2 linked regions of the Larkinella insperata genome follow. The protein of the gene in region 1 binds, or shares a complex with, the protein of each later gene. Links are inferred from orthologs where the notes say so. Each region holds a gene or a part of one and is shown on either strand. Other genes may lie near its edges.

Region 1 (3,255 bases):
GAAGCGCATCTGGACAAAACGCTCGATCCGGCGGCCGGTTCGTATTACCTCGAAACGCTGACGCATCAGTTGGCCGAATCGGCCTGGGCGCTGTTCCTGGCGGTGGAAGATCGGGGTGGTTTGCAAAAAGCGTTTGAGCAGGGCCTCCTTCGGGACGAGATCGAAAAATCCTACCAGGCTAGCCTTGAAGCCGTTAAAAACGGCCGGGTTCTGGTGGGCGTCACGAAGTTTCGAACGGATGAAGGATTAGCCACCCCGCCCGGCCGTCAGCCCGACGAAATGCCGGACTCCCTCCCGGTTTTACCCGAACGCCGGTTAGCGGCAGCTTTCGAATAAACTCAATCTGCAACCATTATGCGCCCAGATTTCAGGACCACACCCCCGCAACCCGAAGCCGACCCGTCTCCCGGTACTCCGTCGACCCGCTCCGTCGTGACCGCCGAAGGCATCCGAATTAAACCGCAGTATGGCCCCGAAGATCTCGCCCAGGCTCAGCACCTGGGTTCGGTGGCCGGCATTCCGCCGTTCCTGCGTGGCCCCTACAGCAGTATGTACCTCACGCAGCCCTGGACCATTCGGCAGTACGCCGGTTTTTCAACCGCCGAAGCATCCAACGCATTTTACCGCCGGAATCTGGCAGCCGGGCAGAAAGGACTCTCCGTGGCGTTCGATCTGGCAACGCACCGGGGCTACGATTCCGATCATCCGCGGGTAGTCGGTGATGTAGGAAAAGCCGGGGTTGCCATCGACACCGTCGAAGACATGAAGGTTCTGTTCGACCAGATTCCGCTTGATCAGATGTCCGTCTCGATGACGATGAACGGCGCGGTCATTCCGATTATGGCGTTTTACATCGTGGCCGCCGAGGAGCAGGGCATCCGGCCGGAGCAGTTGTCGGGCACGATTCAGAACGATATTCTGAAGGAGTTTATGGTGCGCAACACCTACATCTACCCCCCCGAGCCGTCCATGCGGATCATTGGCGACATTTTTGCCTACACGAGCCGCTACATGCCGAAGTTCAACTCCATCAGCATCAGCGGTTACCACATGCACGAAGCGGGTGCTCCGGCGCAACTGGAACTGGCCTATACCCTGGCCGACGGCCTGGAATACATCCGAACGGGTTTGAAGGCCGGCATGAGCATTGACGAGTTTGCGCCCCGGTTGTCTTTTTTCTGGGGCATCGGCATGAACCACTTCATGGAAATTGCCAAGATGCGGGCCGCCCGGGTTCTCTGGGCCGCTCTGGTCAAGCCGTTTCACCCAAAAAACCCAAAGTCGCTGGCGCTGCGGACGCATTGCCAGACCAGCGGGTACAGCCTGACCGAGCAGGACCCGTTCAACAACGTAGCCCGGACCTGCGTGGAAGCCCTGGCGGCCGTGCTGGGGCACACCCAATCGCTGCACACCAACTCCCTGGACGAAGCCATCGCGCTGCCCACCGACTTCTCGGCCCGGATTGCCCGCAACACGCAGCTTTATCTGCAACACGAAACCGACGTTACCGCCGTGGTCGATCCGTGGGGCGGTTCTTATTACGTTGAGTACCTGACGGATCAGTTGATTCAGAAAGCCTGGGCGTTGATTCAGGAGGTGGAAACACTCGGCGGCATGACCAAAGCCATCGAAACCGGTCTGCCGAAGCTGCGCATTGAAGAAGCTGCGGCCCGCAAACAGGCCCGGATCGACGCGGGCAAAGACGTGATTGTGGGCGTCAACCAATACCGTTCCGAATCAGAAACCGCGCTCGAACTGCTGGAAGTCGACAATCAGGCCGTTCGGGAAGCCCAGATCCGGAGCATCAACGACGTTAAAGCCGGGCGAAACCCGGATCAGGTAGAGGCCGCGTTGGCCGCCATCACGGAAGCTGCCCGTCGAACCGCCGAACCGTCGGCTCCCGGATTTACCAACAACCTGCTGGCTCTTGCCATCGAAGCCGCCCGGCGCCGGGCCACTTTAGGAGAAATTTCGTACGCTATGGAAAAAGCCGTTGGCCGTCACAAAGCCACCATTCGGGCCGTATCGGGCATTTACTCAGCGGAGGTTTCCGACGACGAAAACTTCCGGCTGGCCCGCCAGCTAACCGACCGTTTTGCTGAATACGACGGCCGTCGCCCCCGTATCCTGGTCGCCAAAATGGGGCAGGATGGTCACGACCGGGGCGCTAAAGTCATTGCTACGAGCTTTGCCGATCTGGGTTTCGATGTGGATATGGGGCCGTTGTTTCAGACGCCCGCGGAAGTGGCCCGTCAGGCGGCCGAAAACGATGTCCATATTGTCGGGGTGTCGAGCCTGGCCGCCGGACACAAAACGCTGGTACCGCAACTGATCGACGAGCTGCGAAAAATTGGCCGCGACGACATTCTGGTCATTGCCGGGGGCGTCATTCCAGCCCAGGATTATCAGTTTCTGTACGATGCGGGGGTCAAAGGCGTCTTCGGTCCCGGAACGGTCATTTCGGTAGCGGCCCAAAAAATCCTGAAAGAGTTGATGCCGGAATTGGACAAGGGTTAAACGACAAATACGATGGTATGGCAGGAAGCCTGACAGGGTAAGGCACTGGTTTGTTTTCTGCAGATCTGTGTTTACTGTCCGGTGCTCGGGAAACGACGTACGCGGGTTTTGTTTAATTCGTGCACAGGGGCAAAACGCCCTACTCCCGGATTGGGAAAATGTTTAGCTGCTTCTCCAGGTCGGTGATGGCGTGCTCCAGTTCGCTGTCGTCGGGCGTAACGGGCAACCAGAACGGTTTTGAACTATCGTCGTACCAGTCCGGCGTCGCTTCCTGGTCAAGTTTAATTCCAAACAGGTAACCATTCATCTCGTTGGAGGCATACTGGAAACCCAGACACGGTTCTACAAAAGACAACCGGGGCGACAACTGCCGCTGAGACACCACCGAACGCATCCATTGAATCAGCAGTTCTACTTCCCAGGTTGACAACAGGGGTGCTGTTGTGGTGTATTCCTTATTCCGGTAGCGGGTTTTCAGACTGATCAACAGCCAGTTACGATCCATAAAGTGCTGTGAATCGCTGTACTCGTAATCCAGAATATTCAGTTCAAAAGAAGAATCAGGACCAGTTAGTTTCATGGGTTAGAAGATCAACCGAACTGCCGTAAACAGGTCGCATTGGAAAACTATAAAATCTCGTGGAATCAGTTGGCACGGGGCAGCTATAGCAAATGGAAACAGAGGCAGCAGAAAAATCTGGTCGTCAGCGTTTTATTCGATAGCCTTTTTGGACGCTC
Region 2 (3,240 bases), 470 kb from region 1 along the record:
ATTACCTTTGGTATCATGACGGAGCTGCAAATGAGAACCTATTACGAGTCGCAGGATAAAAAACCGTATAAAATCCGGCGGATCTATAAATCGGAGCTGGTATAAAGCGTTTTACTCATGCCAAAATTTGTAAAAACCGCCGTCAAAATTGCGTTATCCCTCCTTTCGTTATGGCTGGTATTCCGCAAGATTGAACCGGACCGGGTTTGGGAGGTAATAACGCGGGTACATCCGGCGTGGCTACTGGGAGCAGCGGCTCTGTTTGTGCTTTCAAAAGTGGCTTCGGCGGAGCGGTTACTACGGTTGTTTGAGCAGCTTGGCTTGTCCATTCGCCGTCAGGCCAACCTGAAACTGTATTGGCTGGGTATGTATTATAACCTGTTTCTGCCCGGTGGCATCGGCGGAGACGGGTATAAGGTTTATCTGTTAAATCGCCTGACCGGAACCCCGGTGAAAGCCCTGATTGGAGCCACGCTTCTAGACCGGCTGATCGGTCTGCTGCCGCTGATTTACGCCGTACTGGTGTTTGCCGTACTAGTGCCCGAGGTGTCGGTTTGGGTGGGGAGAGAGGCAGGCTGGTTCTGGCTGGCGGGCATACCGATTGTGCACTGGGGGGCCAAGTGGCTCTTAGGGCGGGTTATGCCGTCGTTTTCCCCGGCTTTCGAGCGGGCCGTCGGCTGGTCGGTACTGGTGCAGGGCTTACAGATGCTCCAGATTCTGGCGTTACTACGGGCCGTTGAAGCGGCAGGGAGACCAGAAACCTACCTGCTGATTTTCCTGATTTCGTCCGTGGTGGCCACCATTCCTTTCACGATTGGCGGAGCCGGCGCGCGGGAACTGACGTTTTTGCTGGGTGCCCAGTGGCTGGCAGTACCCGCCGATGCCGCCGTAGCGGTCAGTTTATTGTTCTACATCATTACGGCTTTGGTATCGTTAACCGGCCTGGTGTACAGCTTTCAGTCCTCATCACTAACTAAGGAGCTAAGCTCATGACAGGACAAAGCCGGATGAATTCGTTTCAACGCCACGACGCTAACAGGAGCTTGGCGGCCTGCAGCGGCAAGATTTCGCCTTTCTGGACCTGCTTTTCCAGTTTGGCCAGGTGCTCCGGCATACCGGGCTGTTGATAAAAACGGGTTTCGAGCTGCTGATGGATGGTGCGGTGAAGCCAGTCGAGATTTTGCTGCTGGCGGTTACGGTCGCGAAAACCGTTCTGGGTGAGCCGCGTCTGGTGTTCTATAATAAGCTGCCAGAGCTCTCCGATTCCCCGATTCTGAAGCGCCGAGCAAGTCAGTACGGGCGGGGCCCACTGCGACGGGGCAGGCGGGAAAAGGTGCAGGGCGTTCTGGTATTCCATCCGGGCGCGTTCGGCCGCGGCCGCGTTGTCGCCGTCGGCTTTAGTAATGGCAACGGCATCGGCCAGTTCCATGATGCCACGTTTCAGGCCCTGAAGTTCGTCACCGGCTCCGGCCAGCATCAGCAGCAGGAAAAAATCCACCATCCCGTGAACCACGGTTTCGGATTGCCCGACGCCCACCGTTTCAACCAGAATAACATCAAAGCCAGCCGCTTCACAGAGCAGCATCGTCTCGCGGGTTTTGTTGCCCACGCCCCCCGACGAGCCGCCCGAGGGCGAAGGGCGAATGTAAGCCAGCGGGTCCATCGACAGGGTTTCCATCCGGGTTTTATCGCCTAAGATACTGCCGTGAGATCGCTGGCTGCTGGGGTCAATGGCCAGAACGGCAATCTTTTTTCCCAACGAAGTCAGGTGCTTGCCAAACGCTTCGATAAACGTACTTTTACCCACACCCGGAACGCCCGTCACACCAATTCGGATTGAGTAGCCGGTTTGGGGCAAAACGGCCTCCAGTACCTGTAAGGCCAACGCCTGATCGCTATCCAACTGACTTTCAACCAACGTAATAGCCCGGCTTAGTACCAGTCGGTCACCGGCTCGAATACCGGTAATGTAGTGGTCGGGCGGCAGTCGGCGCATCAGCGGGCGGATCGGATTTTCTGTTCAGCAATTTCTAAATCTTCCGGCGTGGTAATTTTAATGTTGTCGTAAGAGCCGTCGATGAGCGTAACCGGAAAACCGGCATACTCAACAACGCTGGCGCAATCCGTGAAAAACGGTTGTTCTTCCACCTGAAAGGCCCTTCTGAAGAGGGGTAGCTGGAATGTCTGCGGGGTCTGTACCAGCCGGTAACTGGTGCGGTCGACGGCCTGACTACGACCATCCGGGTGAACCAGCCGGGCCGAATCCTTCAACGGAACGCAGGTAACGGCACTGCCCGTACGTTCGGCGGTTTCAAAGCTATTGCGAATGATCGCCGTGGTAACAAACGGGCGAACGCCATCGTGAACGGCAACGAGACCGTCTTCGGCCTGAATGAATTGTAACCCGTTACGAACCGACTGAAACCGGGTTTGTCCGCCTGGAATCAGTGTAATTAGCTCTCCAAACTGGTACTGCTGGCAAAGCTCCTCCCAAACTGGCAACTGGGCCGCGGGCAATACCACGATAATTTCCAGATTGGGGCTGTAGGACCGAAAGCGTCGGATGGTGTGCATCAGAATGGGTAAACCGCCAACGGGCAGAAATTGCTTCGGCGCATTTAGTCCCATCCGGCTGCCGTTCCCTCCGGCGACAAGTATCGCAAAACGGTTTTTCATACTGGACAATAAACAGAAAAGACAAGAGACAAAAGACCCGCAGAAAGCCGTCTTTTATCCCTTGTCTATTTTCTCTGGTCTTATTAGAGAATCAGCATCGCATCGCCGTAGCTGAAGAATTTGTATTTCTCCTGAATAGCCACTTCGTAAGCCTGCTTAACGAGGTCATACCCACCGAAGGCACTGGTCATCATGATCAGAATGGACTCGGGCAGGTGGAAATTGGTCAACAGGGCGTTGGCGATTTTAAAGTCGTAGGGCGGAAAAATAAACCGGTCGGTCCAGCCTTCGACGGGTTTCAACCGCCCATTGGCCGATACCGACGATTCGATCGCCTTGAGTGAGGTAGTACCAATGGCGCAAACTCGTTTTCCATTGTCCAGGGCCTCATTCACAACTTCGGCGGCCGATTCTGCAATTGAATAGTTCTCCGAATCGGTTTTGTGCTTCGTCAGGTCTTCCACGTCAACGGTCCGGAAGGTACCCAGGCCCACGTGCAGGGTGATCGGGGCAAAATGGATGCCTTTGATTTCCATCCGCTTCATGATGGTCTTCGTAAAGTGC

Evidence for each region.
Region 2: the proteins of scpA (region 1) and meaB are in contact, whole or in part, in a crystal structure (PDB 8DPB), measured with the Methylorubrum extorquens proteins. The link is inferred for Larkinella insperata from one-to-one orthologs. Residues at the interface, in SOR27001.1 of Methylorubrum extorquens: Glu577, Glu578, Asn579, Asp580, Gly581, Arg582, Arg583, Arg585, His596, Ala604, Ser605, Ala608, Asp609, Gly611, Phe612, Asp613, Val614, Asp615, Ile616, Gly617, Pro618, Leu619, Glu625, Arg628, Gln629, Val631, Glu632, Asn633, Asp634, Glu661; in SOR26638.1 of Methylorubrum extorquens: Arg20, Ala21, Ala24, Arg25, Thr28, Ser32, Arg33, Arg34, His37, Thr98, Gly99, Gly100, Ser101, Ile102, Leu103, Lys106, Thr107, Ala110, Ala113, Ile114, Asp115, Arg116, Ala118, Phe119, Ile120, Arg121, Pro122, Pro124.

Annotation. Positions count from the first base shown.
Region 1 is NZ_CP110973.1:3,609,638-3,612,892, reverse strand. The notes cover bases 1-2,935. They hold scpA (methylmalonyl-CoA mutase), read left to right. Parts: upstream 1-354; coding sequence 355-2,517; downstream 2,518-2,935. Other genes in these bases: OQ371_RS14480 (WapI family immunity protein), read right to left, coding at 2,657-2,935; OQ371_RS14490 (methylmalonyl-CoA mutase family protein), read left to right, coding at 1-336. Outside these bases: more of OQ371_RS14480, read right to left, coding at 2,936-3,097. UniProt on the Escherichia coli protein: Catalyzes the interconversion of succinyl-CoA and methylmalonyl-CoA. Could be part of a pathway that converts succinate to propionate.
Region 2 is NZ_CP110973.1:4,078,630-4,081,869, forward strand. What follows is about bases 10-2,929. They hold meaB (methylmalonyl Co-A mutase-associated GTPase MeaB), read right to left. Parts: upstream 2,000-2,929; coding sequence 1,019-1,999; downstream 10-1,018. Other genes in these bases: OQ371_RS16380 (glycosyltransferase family 2 protein), read left to right, coding at 10-105; OQ371_RS16385 (lysylphosphatidylglycerol synthase transmembrane domain-containing protein), read left to right, coding at 118-993; OQ371_RS16395 (2-C-methyl-D-erythritol 4-phosphate cytidylyltransferase), read right to left, coding at 1,996-2,676; queA (tRNA preQ1(34) S-adenosylmethionine ribosyltransferase-isomerase QueA), read right to left, coding at 2,760-2,929. In the rest of the region: more of OQ371_RS16380, read left to right, coding at 1-9; more of queA, read right to left, coding at 2,930-3,240. UniProt on the Escherichia coli protein: Binds and hydrolyzes GTP. Likely functions as a G-protein chaperone that assists AdoCbl cofactor delivery to the methylmalonyl-CoA mutase (MCM) ScpA and reactivation of the enzyme during catalysis.